Regions from separate parts of the Nostocoides vanveenii genome, predicted to be linked through region 2. Evidence: predicted binding sites of a transcription regulator. Region 2 holds the regulator's gene; each other region holds the start of a gene.
The links. Region 2 encodes LexA, which represses DNA repair genes until DNA is damaged. Its sites were predicted from a motif close to TCGAACANNTGTTCGA; they were not measured.
Positions count from the first base shown of each region.

Region 1: a site for LexA is predicted at 1,793-1,808, ahead of ABD209_RS02385 (HNH endonuclease signature motif containing protein). Genes of this name have one in related genera too.
Region 3: a site for LexA is predicted at 3,172-3,187, ahead of ruvC (crossover junction endodeoxyribonuclease RuvC). Genes of this name have one in related genera too.

Region 1 covers NZ_BAAAPN010000014.1:19,139-24,553, forward strand. The annotation lists gene ABD209_RS02385 (HNH endonuclease signature motif containing protein) at 59-1,744, opposite strand; gene ABD209_RS02390 (PadR family transcriptional regulator) at 1,857-2,420, opposite strand; gene ABD209_RS02395 (nuclear transport factor 2 family protein) at 2,420-2,860, opposite strand; gene ABD209_RS02400 (ATP-binding protein) at 3,061-4,323, shown strand; gene ABD209_RS02405 (hypothetical protein) at 4,725-4,973, opposite strand; gene ABD209_RS02410 (DUF7255 family protein) at 5,195-5,415, shown strand, end outside.
Region 2 covers NZ_BAAAPN010000044.1:28,771-34,185, reverse strand. The annotation lists gene nrdR (transcriptional regulator NrdR) at 1-414, opposite strand, end outside; gene ABD209_RS08580 (LysM peptidoglycan-binding domain-containing protein) at 624-1,160, opposite strand; gene lexA (transcriptional repressor LexA) at 1,370-2,098, shown strand; gene ABD209_RS08570 (NAD-dependent protein deacetylase) at 2,107-3,021, opposite strand; gene ABD209_RS08565 (LysR family transcriptional regulator) at 3,241-4,221, shown strand; gene ABD209_RS08560 (ComEC/Rec2 family competence protein) at 4,298-5,415, opposite strand, start outside.
Region 3 covers NZ_BAAAPN010000034.1:107,119-112,533, forward strand. The annotation lists gene secD (protein translocase subunit SecD) at 1-282, opposite strand, end outside; gene yajC (preprotein translocase subunit YajC) at 286-630, opposite strand; gene ruvB (Holliday junction branch migration DNA helicase RuvB) at 912-1,949, opposite strand; gene ruvA (Holliday junction branch migration protein RuvA) at 2,024-2,617, opposite strand; gene ruvC (crossover junction endodeoxyribonuclease RuvC) at 2,614-3,126, opposite strand; gene ABD209_RS06705 (YebC/PmpR family DNA-binding transcriptional regulator) at 3,258-4,016, opposite strand; gene pdxT (pyridoxal 5'-phosphate synthase glutaminase subunit PdxT) at 4,043-4,663, opposite strand; gene ABD209_RS06715 (hypothetical protein) at 4,867-5,415, shown strand, end outside.

The DNA.
Region 1 (5,415 bases), on a different contig from region 2:
GGTCTTCGTCGGAGTCGCGGTAGTACGTCACCCCAAAGGGCCCGGCGTCGCTGCCCAGTCAGGCGCCGCGAAGCGATGTCGCTCGGAATCGCGATAGAAGCGGACCCAGTTCAGGTCGAGGTGTTCGCCGAGCGGGCCGCGATAACTCGCGCCTTCCGTTCGGCTCGCCCAGTGGCTTGTGGTCGCGGCATCCTCGACGTCCGCAGCGCGGCCAGCGGCCGAGCCGGGAGCTGAGTCCGGGACGGGGTGGTGGGGGTTGGACCTGGATCGGTCGGCCCCGATCGTCGTGGAAAACGAATGGGCACAACACACCGTCGCCGTGACGCGCGCTGCCGCCGTGATGCCGGTCGTCGGCGGCGATCGCGCCCGCGCTAGAAGTCGGCTTGGCGGGCGTGATGGTGAAGGCACCCTGGTGGTGGCCGGTGTGGTGGTGGGGGCAGAGGCAGATCAGGTTGTCGTAGTCGGTGCCGCCGCCGTCTTCCCAATGGTGGAGGTGATGGATCTCGACAAACCGGGTCGCCGGGCAACCGGGGTATGCACAGCCCCGGTCGCGGTCTTCGACCAGGCGGCGGGTCCGAGCCGGAATCCCGCGTTGGGTGCGTCCGACGTTGACGGGTTTGCCGTCGCGTTCGAGGATGACAGCGTGCGCGCTGATGCAGGCATACCGATCGGCGAGGTGTCGCGGGATCGCGCCGCGAGCGTTGAGCCACGCTCCGCCGATGTCGAGGTGGAGGTAAATGCGGTAACGATCTGCGCGCGAGACGGGCTCGACCGTGGCCAGTGACCGATTCGCGATCTCGGCGAGCGCGTCGGCCGGCCCGGCCCGGGTTTCACCTGCGGTGAAGAGGGCATCTTTGGCCTCCTTTAACGCTTGCTCGAGTAGTGCACCGAGGTCAGCGGGGAGATCCCCCTGCACATAGAAGCGCCCCCGATCCCACCAGGTCATCAGGCGCCCCGGCAGACTGGCCCGGGCCGCGGTCTCGGACAACACCGGCTCCTCCTCGGTGCCAAGACCGAAACCGAGACCTGCGAATGGCCTGCCGGACGGTGCATCTGCCTCGTCCGGAGACGGACCGGCATCCTGCGCCGGATCCCCTGAGTGCTCGGCTGCCTCAGTGTCAGCGGACATCCCCTCGCCGCCCGAGTCGGCTTCGTCGTCGCCACCCTGGCCGGCCGACCCGGGTGCGGGGACGCCGTTGGGGTAGACGCTGAGGTCACCGCAAAAGTCGCTCGTGGTCGCGCGATCGGCCGTCGTCCAAGCCGTCTCCGGTTCGACCTGATTGTCAGTATCGCCCTCGGTGTCGACAGTCTCGAAGGGATAACGGGACAGCGCTCGACGCAGCTGGGCGACCGTCAACTTGGGGGCCAACTCGACCACCGACGCCTCATAGGACGCGGGCACATGCCGAGCGATGACCGCCGCCTGGTCCAAAGACAATTGGCCCTCATCGAGCAACCGAATCATCAACAGCAGCATGCTCGCTCGCCGAGCGAGCGCGACCGCCTGCCCCGCCGTCGCGGCAGCCAGTCCAGCCCGCAGTGCCAGCCAGTGCTCTGGCGACCGGACTCCGCCATGCGCACCCCAGTCATCCGCCGCGATGACTGACACCGTCACTGCGACCAAAGCGGCATACAGCCGGTTCAACCCGCCCGCGAGATCATTTGCCCGCACCCATGGGCTTGACGAATCGACCGGCGTCATAGCCGTCAGCACCGCTGCCTCGCCCATCTCAACCCCCGCCAAACGACCCTGCTGTGAGTCACCCCCTGTGACCCACCCGAAGGAAGGTTATCGTACATACGTTCGATTCACAAGGTGCGCGCCAAGAATTCTTGCCTGCTAATCGCCGGAGGCATCAGTCGCAGGCGGGCCCTCGCGCATCGAGCACGCGGATCGCCCACGCGCACCATTCGATGTTCTCGCGCTCGAAAGTGATCCCCCGGCGCAGCGTCAGATAGGGGCCGATCCGGGTCGCCGCGCGCAGGAAGGAGTCCTCTTCGCGGCCGTCCAGCAGCCGATCGCGCAATTGCTCGAAACGTTGCAGCCTCTCTCGGGCGATGGCCAACCGCTCGACGAGGTGCCCGCTGACCAGATCGGGCTCCACGATGTCCACGGCCTGTACCTGCACGAGCAGGTCGTCTCGGATGGCAGACGGCTTGGCCTCCTGTGCCACAAACGCGCGCAAAGCATCGACCCCCGCAGGTGTCAGCTGGAAAACGCGCTTGTTGGGCCGCTTAGCCTGCTCGACCAGACGCGCCTCGACCAGACCGTCGGCCTCCATGCGCTCCAACTCGCGGTAGAGCTGCTGGGGCGCGGCCATCCAGAAGTTGGCGATCGAGCCGTCGAACGTCTTGGCCAGGTCATAGCCCGACGACTCGCCGTCGAGAAGAGTGGCCAGAATCGCGTCGCGCAGCGCCATCACGTCAGCCTAGGCGGCGTTGACTCGTCAATCCGTTGCCTAGCCTCGAGCTCGGCGATCGCCTCGGCCTGGATCCGGCCGAATTGCTCACCCATGGCGGCCGAGAGGGCGTGGGCGCCCTGCAGTGGGCGCACCATCACCATGAGGTCGACGATCTTGCCGTCGCCATCGGTGCGAATGAAGTCGCAGCCGTTCACGACCTTGCCGTCCACCGTCGCCTCGAAGACGAGCGCGGAATCTCGCCCGCCGGCATCGACGATCTCGCGGACGTAGTGGAAGTCCTCGAACACCCGCAGGACCCCGCGCAGGATCGCTGCCGTGATCGGCTTGCCGTCATAGGGCGTGAACGCCACCGGGCTCGTGAAACGCACGTCATCGGCCAGCAGGTCGGCAATGGCGTCGAGATCGCGCGCCTCGACGGCCGCTCGGAAGGCGTGCATGGCATGCTCCTTAGGCAACTCGTTGACTAGTCATGAATATAAGCAGGGCGCGTATGCCGTGTCCACGGGTTCCGCGTCACGCGGGCGCCGGCGGCGCGCACACTCCCCACGCCTGCGTACCCCGAGTCCATGAGTTCCGCGCCACGCGCGTGTATGTCGTGCTCTCACGTAATCCTTAGACGCCCGCATACGATGCCCGCGTGGACCCGATCCGGAACCCTTATGCCCCCGGCGCCGGCCAGCGCCCGCCCGAGCTCGCCGGGCGCGATGAGCAGCTACAGACCTTCGACGTGGTGCTGCAGCGGGTGGCAAAAGGGCGCCCCGAGCGCTCGCTGATCCTGACCGGATTGCGGGGTGTCGGAAAGACGGTGCTGCTCAACGCCCTTCGCGGCCAAGCCGTCCGAGCCGGTTGGGGCACAGGGAAGTTCGAGGCCAGACCGGACCAGACCCTGCGCCGCCCGATCGCGGCGGCCGCCCACGTCGCGGTGCGTGAGCTCGGGCATACACAAGCCGATCAGGTCGACCACGTCCTCGGCGTCATCAAATCCTTCGCGCAGCGCGACACCGCGCCTAATGCCAAGTTGCGCGACCGCTGGAACCCCGGTATCGATGCGAGTGCCGTTCCTGGACGGGCGGATTCGGGCGATATCGAGATCGACCTGGTCGAGCTCTTCACCGACATCGGTGGTCTCGGTGCGGACCTTGGGCGCGGGGTCGCGATCTTCATCGACGAGATGCAGGACCTCGGGCCTGAGGACATCTCGGCGCTATGCGCGGCCTGTCACGAGATCTCTCAGGCCTCGCTGCCCGTCCTCGTCGTCGGCGCCGGGCTGCCCCACCTCCCGGCCGTCCTCTCGGCCTCAAAGTCTTACTCCGAGAGGCTATTCCGGTATGCCCGCATCGATCGCCTAGAGCGTGACGCCGCCGCTGCAGCGCTGAGCGTGCCGGCCGCGGACGAGGACGCCGCCTTCACCCCGGACGCGCTCGACCACATGTATGCGGTGACGGGCGGGTATCCCTATTTCATCCAGGCATACGGCAAGGAGGTCTGGGATGTCGCGCCGGCGACACCGATCACCGACGCAGATGTGCGCGTCGCCGTGCCACGCGCCGAGGCCGAGCTCGCCGTCGGCTTCTTCGGCAGCCGGTATGAGCGCGCCACACCCGGTGAGCGCGACTACCTGCGCGCCATGGCTTCGGTTGCGCTCGTCGACCTGGACGGCGCGGTCGTCGGCGGGCCGGTCGAGAGCGACTCGGGCTCCGCGGCATACGGCTCCAGCCTGACGATCGAACTCGACGCCATGGCCACGGCCGACGTCGCGAAATGGCTTGGGAAGCAACCACAATCGCTCTCTCCCGCCCGCGACGCCCTCTTGAAGAAGGGCTTGATCTACTCGACCGAACGGGGCAAAGTCGCCTTCACCGTCCCCCACTTCGGCCGCTACCTGCGCGAGCACCCCTGATTGTCGGCCGCTGTCGGCCGCGTCGAAAAATGAGAGTGGGACGAGGACTCTGAGAGTCGGTGAGAGTAGCGGCGCGCCTGCACGGCCACTTTGAGAGTGCGGGAGCCGTCAGGAGACTCAGCACGCGGGCGGCCGCTGCCGACCAGTTGGAGCCGGTCGGCGACCAAGTCAGTTCACGGATCTCCCTCGGCGCGAACTCACCCAAGAGCGGCTCTGTCGGCCTACTTGATGGGGCCCAAATGATGCAGTCCCTCGCAACGTGTCAGCGGGGAGCGATTCTGAGATTTACCGGTGAGTTCGAGACGGCGTGAGACGGATCGGCACTTCTGCGGCGGATTTTGAGACGCCAGCGGCGGATTTTGAGACGGACTACCAGTCAGATCCCTCCCGCTGCGTTGGGGTCAACTCCCTACAGCGGGTTTTGGAGCGAGCAGGCCAGCGATGGCACCGATGCAGGTACCAGCCAAGCCGGACAGCAGACTGGGTGGTTCCTTGCCCTGGATTGCGAGGTAGCCGATCAGCGCAACCAAGACACCCCCGAGGACCGCAAGGGTGACCAGCGCAACCTGTCGCTCGATGGCGGCAGCGGGTCGCCGGGGGATCACTATGTAGGCCCACTGCATGGCGCCCATCACTTCTCGCTGCGTCACCCCTCGTCTACGCAGCTCTGCGTAGACGTCCTCATCAGCGACTTCCTCAATCTCTCGTATGAAGCGGAGGGTAGGGCCGACCACTGACACCACCGGCGAATCAGTGCAGGCGCTCGCCTGATTCCTTCTGGTGGGTCACCAGTGGACGGTGACAGTTCGGGACGTCCGTTGTCGTTTGCTGCGGCATCCTGAGGTGATGACAGCGAGAGCGAGCAGCCCCCATGCCGGTCGGTGACTGCCAGCGCGGCTTCGCAGCGGCAGCCGAGGCAGATGGCGTGCAACTCGGGCCGTCGCGGTTGCCGTGGATCAACCAGCGTGGCCACTTAGGCCTGCCACCGGAGGGACGCGTCGCAAGGGCGCCCCTTGAGGCGATCTTCATCGCCTTGGGCGGCGACTCCGCTGCACAGGCGGCCAAGCGCACCACGCCGCTGACGGGCGATTT
Region 2 (5,415 bases):
CTCGAAGTCCTCGAGGGACTCGAAGGCCTGGTAGACGCTCGCGAAGCGGAGGTAGGCCACCTCGTCGAGGTTCCGCAAGGGACCGAGGATGGCCATGCCCACCTCGTGCGCATCGACCTCGGCGATGCCGAGCGACCGAACGGATTCTTCGACCCGCTGCGCGAGGAGCGCGAGATCGTCCTCGGTGACCGGTCGGCCCTGGCAGGCCTTCCGGACACCGACGAGCACCTTGCTCCGACTGAACGGCTCACTCACGCCGGAGCGCTTGAGCACCGTCAGACCGGCCGTCTCGATCGTCGAGAAGCGCCGCCCGCAATCGGGGCACTGACGGCGGCGCCGGATCTGGGCACCGTCGTCACTGGTGCGCGAATCCACGACGCGCGAGTCGGTATGCCGGCAGAACGGACAGTGCACGGCAAACCTCCAATAGCACGACCTGGGGATAAATGCGCGGACAACGTGGGGATTATCTGTGGGTAACTTCACCACCGATGTGTACTACATGTTGACGAACTACAACCGTGTAACCACTAGATGTAGGAATCTACTTCGTCAACGACCCCAACGCAAGGTCTCTTCCCCGGCGCGTCGCCACAGACTTCCCAAGACGCGTCCGGCCCGCCTCAGCCCTTCGGAATCACCAGTCGCTGGCCGATCATGATCCGGTCCGTGGACAGCCCATTCGCCTGCTGAAGGGCGACGACGCCCTGATGAATGGCCTGGTCGGGCAGGTAGTCGCGAGCGATCTCGGACAGCGTCTGCCCCTTCTCCACGACGACAGTCGGAAGGGCGGGTGCGGTCGAGGCCGACGCGATCGCCCCCGGACGGTTGACCATGGCGACCCCCAGCACGATGCCGCCGCCCAGCAGCGTGGACACCAGCAGCGAAATCGCCAGTCGGCCGGCCCGAGTGACATGAACCGTGCCCCGGACGGCCAGCTCGCGAACCGGATGCGTGGTCGCGGGCGCCATGCCACGGCGACGCGACGACGGCTGCGCCGGGGCGACCGGCGGCACGAGCGCAAGCGCGCGGCGGCGGTCACGTCCCGGCCTGGTCGACGGGGCGGGCAGGGTCAGCGGAGCGGACAGGGCCAACGATCCGTCGGTCCCCCAGGATGTGAGCGTTGCGGCCATGTTGATCTCCTCCTTCGGCGTGTCCATCGAAGAAATGTTCGATAGAACGGTTGTACGATATGTAGCACGGAATCTGCGACTGATGCAAGAAACGATCGAACAGATGTTTGAGATCGTGACCTGATCGGCATAGGCTCTTCCGTACTGGGACGAGCATGTCAGCGACCACCGACAACCGGCCCCAGCTGCGGAAATGCCACCGTCGAGCAGGCCACGCGAGGGCAATGGAGGCCCAGATGAGCAGCGACAACACGACCGGCCAGGTGCACCCCATGCCTGAGCGCGAGGACGGCGACGGTCTGACCGTGCGCCAGCGACGCGTCCTGGATGTCATCCGCACCTCGATCGATCAACGTGGCTATCCCCCGAGCATGCGCGAGATCGGCGAGGCGGTCGGACTGGTCTCCCCCAGTTCGGTTGCCCACCAACTCCACGCCCTTGAGCGCAAGGGCTATCTGCGGCGCGATCCCAACCGGCCCCGAGCGATCGAAGTCGTCTCCCCGAACGCCCCGGGTGAGCGTGGCTACCGCCCCGGCGACCACGAGGACGATGGTCACCAGGACGAGACGGGCAGCGGCGACGCGCGGCCGGAAGCGTCATACGTGCCGGTGATCGGACGGATCGCCGCGGGTTCACCGATCATGGCCGACGAAGTGGTCGAGGACGTCTTTCCTCTGCCGCGCCAGATCGTCGGCGACGGCACTCTTTTCCTTCTGCGGGTGGTTGGCGACTCGATGATCGACGCCGCGATCTGCGACGGCGACTGGGTTGTGGTGCGTCAGCAACCGACTGCGGACAATGGCGACATCGTCGCCGCGCTGCTCGATAACGAGGCCACGGTCAAGTCGTTCAAGCGCCGTGACGGCAAGGTGTGGCTGATGCCGCACAATCCGGCGTTCGGCCCCATCGACGGTGACCACGCGACGATTCTCGGCAAGGTGACCGCAGTCCTTCGCCGGGTGTGATCGGTCAGTCACCGAGACGGTCGGCCACCAGCCGCAACGTTGTCGGCCACCAGCCGCAACGTTTCGGTGATGCCGTCGTCCACCTGCACGTCGATCAGGTGCCGATCGCGCAGGGTTCCGCGCGTCACCGCAGCGATCGGTATGCCGCCACGCGCCGCGCGCCGCACGAAGCGAAGTCCGCTCATCACCTGTAGCGAGCTGCCGATGACGACGAGCGCGTGGGCCGCATCGGTGAGGTGGAAGCACTGGTCAACCCGCTCGCGCGGCACGCTGCCACCGAAGAAGACGACATCCGGTTTGAGCCGGTCCAGGCCGCAGGCGCGGCAGGTCGGGGTCACGAAGTGCGCGATGAGCGCGTCATCGAGCACCACATCGCCGTCCGGGCGGATCTGGCTGCTGACCCGGGATCCGTCGCGAGCCAAGCCGATGATGTCGTCGGCAAAGTGCGGATTGGCCTGACGGATGGCCGCCTGTATCTGCTCGCGCGGATAGCGCTGGCCGCAATCGAGGCAGACGACCTCGGCGAGGCTGCCGTGCAACTCCACGACCCGACTGCTGCCCGCCCGTTGATGGAGTCCGTCGACATTCTGGGTGATGATGTCGGTGACCAGGCCGTGCCTTTCGAGGGCGGCGAGGGCCTGGTGGCCCGCGTTGGGTTCGGCGGCGGTGAAGCGGGACCAGCCGGCATACGAGCGGGCCCAGTAGCGCTGGCGGCTGGAGCTGGAGGTGACGAACTCGCCGTGCTGCATCGGGGTGACGCGCCGCTGGCCGTCGGGGCCGCGGTAGTCGGGAATGCCGGAGTCCGTGCTGATCCCGGCCCCGGTCAGGGCAAGCACCCCACCGCGTGCGACGAGGCCGGCGAGCGCGTCAACAGCGCGATTCGCGGTGTCGGTATGTGCGGTGGCGGAGGTCGAGTCGGTCAAAGCCGGCCTGCCATGGGGTGCTCCTCGGGCGGGGCATGTTCGTGGGTTTCATCCCATCACATGCCGAACCGGCCTCTCGACGGGGCTGGACCGGCCTCTCGACGGGGCTGGACCGGCCTCTCGACGGGATGGGGCCGGGGGTTTCCGCGCCGGGACGAAACTACCATGGAAACGGCAGCTGATTCCGAACTTCATAACATGCTGTTATAGACTGCCGGGATGATCGACGCTGCCGGCCTTCGAGTTGTCCGGGCCATTGATGAGGCCGGCAGCTTCACCGGCGCGGCGACGATGCTCGGCTATTCACAGCCCGCGGTGTCGCAGATGATCCGGCGCCTTGAGCAGCGCACCGGAACAGCCATCGTCGACCGGGTCGGACGGACGGTCCGGCTGACCGAGGCCGGTCAGGTGCTCGCACGGCACGCCAAGACCGTGCTCGCTGCGCTCGACTCCGCGGAGGAGGAGGTGGCCGCCCTCGCGGGTCTGCGCGCCGGCCGGGTGCGTGTCGCGGCGTTCCCCTCGGCCTCCGCGACCCTCGTGCCCAAGGCGCTGGCCTTGGTGCGCAGTCGCTATCCGGATGTGTCGATGTCCTTCACCGAAGCCGAACCTCCGGAATCGCTGGCGGCCCTGCGTGCCGGCGAGTGCGATCTCGCGGTGGCGTTCTCCTATCCGGGGACCGACCTCGCCCGGGGCGAAGAAGACCTCGACGTCTTCGTCACCCGGCGACTGCTCGATGACGAGGTGCTCCTGGCGCTGCCCCCCGAGCATCCTCTCGCCGCGAGTAGCGGACCGATCGACATCGCCAAGCTCAAGTCCGACACCTGGATCGCCGGGTGCCCGCGCTGTCGCGGGCACTTGTTGGAGATGTGCTCGCGGGGCGGGTTCACGCCGGATGTCAGCTTCGAGACCGAGGACTACGTTGCGGTGCAGGGCATGGTCGCCTGCGGTCTGGGCGTGGCCCTCATTCCCGACCTGATCCTGCGCACCACTCATCACCCAGGCGTGGTGGCGCGGCGGATCGCGCCCGCCTCCCGGCGGGAGATCGTGGCCGTGACCACACCCGATCTGTTGCGCGTGCCGTCTGTGGCCGCCGCCTTGGACGCACTGGTCGAGGTGGCTGCGTCGCCCGATCTGTTGCCGACACTGGCGCCTGAGCCTGCGGGAGCATCGACCGGACCGGAGTTGGACTACTACCTCTGAGGTCGGCGCCCAAGTTGCTCTCGGGCGGCGGGATCCCGTGTGTTGGGGGGGTCGCCGCACGGGTTAGTCGCCGCGCTCAGTGGTGGGTCCGGGTGGTGAGCCGGCCATGGTCGAGCCACACCGCGATGTCGCCGTCCTCATCGGTGCGCAGCAGCCGGGCTCCCGTCGACTGCACCCACGCCAACGCACCGGGTGAGGGATGGCCGTAGTCGTTGTCGGCGCCCACGCTGACCACCATCAAGGGGGCACGCAGCAGGCCCATCAGAGACGGATCGAGATTGGACGACCCGTGATGGGGCAGCTTCACCACGTCGTATGCCGAGAGCCGCGATCGCAGGGCAGGGTCACCCGAGACGGCGCGCCAGAGCGCGTGACCGGCCTCGCGCTCGATGTCGCCGGAGAGGAAGAGGTCGAGGCCAGCGACGTGGGCATCGAGCACGATGCTCGCATTGTTGGGGACCGAGCCGTCGAGGATGCGCCGCCCTGGCCACCAGACGGTCGCGGTGACGGAGCCGGCGGTGATGACTTCACCCACGCGCACCGACCGAACGGGAATGGATCGCGAATGCGCTTGGGCAGCAACCTCATTCGCCCCTTGAGTGGGGTCTGCCACCGGTGAGACCAGGATCGTGCCGACCTGGCGGCCGGCCAACGCGCCGGACAGGCCAGCGATGTGATCCGCGTGGAAGTGGGTCAGGACGATGGCGTCGAGACGCCGCACGTTGAGCTGGCGAAGGCAGCGATCCACCGCGGACGGCTCGGGTCCGGCGTCGACCAGGATGGCGCTCTGCTCCCCGGTGCGCAGCACGAGGGCATCGCCTTGGCCCACATCACACGCGACGAATTGCCAGGGCGGCGGCCAGGCAAGAGACCCCACCGGCGCGAGGAGGGCGCCGGTGAGCAGCCCGCACCCCAGCCACGGCACCGGGTGGTGGCGAACGGCATACGTCAATCGGGGGCCGCACACCAACGCCAGCGCGACCAACGCGGTCATCAGCCACGCCCCACGGGGACCCTCCGGCCACGGCGCACTCGCCCAACTCACCCGCGCGCCGCGGTGCGCGATCTGCGCAATCGCCAGCGCGGGCAGGCCGGGGAGCCACGCGGCGGCCGCCGGGGCAAGGCCGGTCATGCCGGCCAATGCCAGCCCCGCTCCGGCGATGGTGACCGGTGCGACAAAGATGGCCGCCAGCA
Region 3 (5,415 bases), on a different contig from region 2:
GCCGCTGACGCCCTGGGAGTCGACACGTTCGGCGATGATGTCGCGGGCCTGGGCCACCTGCTGCGACGTGACCGTCTGGTCGCCGACGAGCCGAGGCTTGAGGACGAGTTGGGTGCCGCCTTCGAGGTCGAGACCGAGCTTCGGTGTCCACTGGGCAGTGCTCTTCCACACGGCGCCGCCGAGCACAGCGGCCAGGGCTGCGACCATCACGAAGAAGGTGACAAGGGTGCGGACGGCACCATCGGGGCGACCGCGCGTCGGGCGCGTCGATGCACGAGCCATGGGTCAGTTGCTCCCCTGATCGACGGGTCCGGTCTGGTCGAGGGGGCCGGTCGGGGGCGCGGGCTGGTAGCGCGACCCGATCGCGCGGCGGTCGAAGCGAACGCGCACACCCGGGGCAACTTCGAGCGTGGTCACCTGACCGTCCAGCGCGGCAACCCGTCCGATCATGCCCGACGTCGTCACCACCTCATCACCCACCCCGATGGAGGCCTGGACATTCTTGAGCGCCTGGGTGCGGCGGCGCTGGGAGAACATCAGGACAAAGAGCAGGACGAGCGGCAGGAGAAGCAGAAGCACGCTGCCCATGCCCGAGCCCGATTGGGTGGCGGTGGCCAAGCCCGTATGCATCGTGAGAAATCCTTGGTGTCAGGCGTGCGGAATCGACGGCTCACGCGGGAGCCACCGACCGAGTCTAGGCGACGCCCCCGCAGCGGGACGAATGCCGACCCCGCGTCGGCGAGTGGGCGGCATACGGCCATCGGTGGCGTCCGCCGAGGTGAACGGCCCGCCCGAGCCCGTGGTTCCCCCTGTCCCTAAAGTCTGCTAGCAGGGTTTAGGTCACCTGCAGCAGGTTCGACCATGCTGAACGTGACCTAAGTGCTGCTACCAGGGTTGAGGAACAGGGCCCGTCACTCGAAGCGGGTGGCGACGCCGTCGAACGGCAGGACGTCCTGGCCGATGGCCGTATGCGGCGGTATGAGGCCGAGGTGCGTCCACGCCGCCCGCAGGGCGGTGCGTCCGCGGGCCGTCCGCTCGAGGAAGCCCTGGCGCACGAGGTAGGGTTCGGCCACCGTCTCGACGGTGTCGGGTTCCTCGCCGACGGCGACGGCGAGCGTGGTGATGCCAACCGGGCCGCCGCCGTATTTGCGGCACAACGCATCGAGCACCGCACGGTCGAGGCGGTCCAGGCCCACGGGATCGACATCGAAGAGATCCAGCGCCGCCGCGGCGGCCCCCCGGTCGATCCGCCCGTCGCCGTGCACCTGTGCCCAGTCGCGCACCCGGCGCAGCAGCCGGTTGGCGATGCGCGGGGTGCCGCGCGATCGGCCGGCGATCTCGACCACCGCGTCGTCGTCGATCTGAACGGCCAGCAACCCGGCGGACCGGCGCAGAATCCGGGCCAGATCGGCCGGGTCGTAGAAGTCGAGCCGGCCGGTGAAGCCGAAGCGGTCGCGCAGGGGCGCAGGCAACAGGCCGTCCCGGGTGGTCGCACCGACGACGGTGAAGGGCGGCAACTCCAGAGGGATCGCCGTCGCGCCGGGACCCTTGCCGACGATGATGTCGACCCGGAAGTCCTCCATCGCCAAATAGAGCATCTCCTCGGCGGCCCGGGACATCCGATGGATCTCATCGAGGAAGAGCACCTCGTGCTCGGCCAGCGAGGACAAGATCGCGGCCAGGTCGCCGGCGTGCTGGATGGCTGGACCGCTGGTGACCCGGATCGGCTGCTCCAACTCGGCCGCGACGATCATCGCGAGCGTGGTCTTGCCCAGCCCGGGCGGCCCCGAGAGCAAGATGTGATCCGGCGCCGTGCCGCGTTGGCGGGCGGCCCGCAGCACTAGATCGAGTTGGTCGCGCACCCGTGGCTGCCCGGGAAAGTCCGCCAGCCGCTTCGGTCGCAGCGCGGCCTCGACGATTTGCTCGTCGTTCTCGCGCGCCGGATCCACTACCCGGCTCGACTCCGGCGAGCGAGCGTCGTCCGACTCTGGTGTGCCCTCCCGGATCTCGCTGGCGAAACCGCTCACCGGCCCAACTCTCGCAAGGCCGCGCGCAGCAGGGCGGCCACTTCGGTCGGCGCATTGTCGGCGGCAGCGACCTTGTCCACGGCGTCGCCGGCGGCCTTCTGCGTCCAGCCCAGCCCGACGAGTGCCTCGACGACCTGGTCGCGGTCGTGCGCCACTACGGTGGGCAGGCCGGCCGCGTCGGCGGGTGACGGCATACCGACCTTGTCACGCAACTCCAGGATGAGGCGCTCGGCGCCCTTGCGGCCGACACCGGGCACCTTGGTGAGCGCGGTGATATTGCCGGCACCGATCGCAACGGCTAGCTCCACCGGGCTGAAGACGGACAGAATGGCCAGCGCGAGCCGCGGGCCGACACCGGTCACCGTCTGCGCGGTCTCGAACATCTCGCGTTCGCCCGCCGTCCCGAAGCCGAAGAGCGTCAGGCTGTCCTCGCGCACCACGAGGCTGGTCGCGAGCGACGCTTCGGTCCCGGCCCGATGGGTGGCGGCCGTCGCGGGGGTCGTATGGACGAGCAGCCCCACTCCGCCCACGCGCAAGACCAGCCGATCGAGGCCGACGTGCTCGATGGTTCCGGTGATGCTGGCGATCACGGCATACCTCCGGGGGTCAGTGCGGCGACGCGCGCGGCCGCGCTGCCTCGCCAGGCATGGCAGATGGCCAGCGCGAGGGCGTCGGCCGCGTCGGCCGGGCGGGGCGGTTCGTCCAGGCGCAAGATCTTGGTGACCATGGTGGTGACCTGGGCCTTCTCGGCGCGCCCGCTCCCGGTCACGGCGGCCTTGACCTCGGTCGGCGTGTGGAAGACGATCGGCACGCCGTGCTTGTGCGCGGTGAGCAGGGCGATGGCGGTTGCGTGGGCCGTGGTCATGACGGATGCGACATTGGCATCGGCGAAAACCCGTTCTACCGCAACGACATCGGGACTGAAACGCCGCAGCCACTCCCCCAGTTGAGTCTCGAGATAGGCCAGTCGCTCCCCCGGCTCCGCGTCGCTGGGCGTGCGGACGACGCCGACGGCGATCATCCGGGCACGGCCGGCACTGCCGTCGACGACGCCGAGGCCGCACCGCGTCAAACCCGGGTCGACACCCAGCACTCGCATGGCTGCCTCCTTCGTGAGTTCGACGGCGCAATTGCGCGTGGACTACCGAACACCTGTTCGGTAGCCCACCGTACGCGATGCGAGCCGCCGGTATGCCGTCAACACGCCCGCGGCCCGTATGCCGGCGTCGCTCAGTCCTCGGCGTCGAGTTCCGCGAGCACCTCGTCGGAGATGTCGCCATTGGCGAAGACGTTCTGGACGTCGTCGGAATCCTCCAGGGCGACGATGACGCGGATCATCCGCTTGGCGCCCTCGAGGTCGAGCGGGACCTGCAGGTTGGGGACGAAGGACGCCTCGGCGGAGTCGTAGTCGATGCCGGCGTCCTTGAGGGCGTTGCGCACGCCGACATAGTCCGAGGCCTCGGAGACGATCTCGTAGGAGTCGCCGTTGTCGTTGACCTCTTCGGCTCCGGCGTCCAGGACGACCTCGAGGATGTCGTCCTCGCTCTTCTCGCCCTTGGGGACGATCACGACGCCCTTGCGATTGAAGATGTAGGCCACCGAGCCTGGGTCGGCGAGGTTGCCGCCGTTGCGGGTGAGCGCCGTGCGCACCTCGGCCGCCGCGCGGTTGCGGTTGTCGGTGAGGCACTCGATCAGAAGCGCGACGCCGCCGGGGGCATACCCCTCATACATGATCGTCTGCCAGTCCGCGCCGCCGGCCTCGGCACCGGAGCCGCGCTTGACGGCCCGGTCGATATTGTCATTGGGGACCGAGGACTTCTTGGCCTTGTAGATCGCATCCCAAAGGGTGGGGTTGCCGTCCGGGTCGCCGCCGCCACTGCGCGCCGCGACCTCGATGTTCTTGATCAGCTTGGCGAAGAGCTTGCCGCGCTTGGCGTCCTTGGCGGCCTTCTGGTGCTTCGTAGTGGCCCATTTGGAGTGGCCGGACATGCGTCACCTTCGAGAAAGTCGGGTTGTTACGGGCTGTCGGGCGATAGTACCGGCCGGCCCTCGACCATGCGGACGAAGAGCTGGTGGATGCGGTGATCGCGGGTGACCTCCGGATGGAAGGACGTCGCCAGGAGATTACCCTGCCGGACCGCCACCACCGCGCCGGTGGCCGGTCCTGCCTCGACCCGCGCGAGGACGCTCGCGTGCGGGCCGACCGCCTCGACCCAGGGGGCGCGGATGAACACGGCGCGCAGCGGCTCGGGGCCGAGTTCCCGGATGTGGAGATCCGCCTCGAAGGAGTCCACCTGGCGGCCGAAGGCGTTGCGGCGCACGGTGATATCAAGGCCGCCGAGAGTCTGCTGGTCGGCGCGCCCGCCCTCGATCCGATCGGCGAGCATGATCATCCCCGCGCACGAGCCGTATGCCGGCATCCCCGCCGCAAGCCGCTCCCGGAGCGGGTCGTCGAGGGCGAAGGCACGCACAAGCTTGTCCATGGTCGTCGACTCGCCACCGGGGATAATGAGGCCATCGATCCGGGCGACCTCCTGCGGGCGGCGGATCGTCACAACGTCGACATCGAGGCTGCGCAGCACATCGACGTGCTCTCGGACATCGCCCTGAACCGCGAGGACCCCGATCGTCGTCATGCGGGCGAGGGGCTCGCCAGGGTGACGTCTACTCCTGGCAGCACCTGCGCTTGGGATCGGCCGGACACAGCCGGCAGTCTAGTGACCAGTCCCCGCTGCCTTCACCGGAGAAGACGCGCGGCAGACGATCCCTCGACTTTGCCTCGCAAAGTAATGCGAGCTTTGCCGTGCAAAGTTTGTGCCGCAAAGTCAGGAGACCACAGATGACCGACCTCACCACGAGCACGACCCACGCCCACCTGCGCACCACGCCGACCGGCCCGGCCCCGCGCGGCTCCGCCGCGAAGGACAACGCCATCTGCGCAGCTATCCTCGCCGGTGCGGCGATCGCCTGGTTCGGCTGGGGCCAGGCCGGACACCGGCTCGGCGCAGTCCTCGGCATCGGGTCCGTCCTCGCTGCGCTCGTCACGGTCGCCGCCGCCATCGGCATCGGCGTCATCTGGCTCCAGGTGCGCAGGCAGGAGCCGTATGCCGGGCCGACCGCCGCGACCGCGGCCTTCTTCGGGATCTTGCTCGTGCTCGCCGGTGCCCTCACCGCCGTGCGGACCCGCCAGGCCACGGCCGGAATCAGCGGATCGAGCGACTGGCAGGGCTCGATCTACGGCTTCGGGTGGGGCCTGGGCTTCCTCGCCCATTTCGCGCTGGCCGGGGCACTGGTCCGCGCCGGCGCACCGGCCACCGCGATGGGTGTCCAGGGTGTCGTCGGATCCCTGGTCGTCGTCGGCCTGATGTATCTCTTCGGGGCGGCCGTA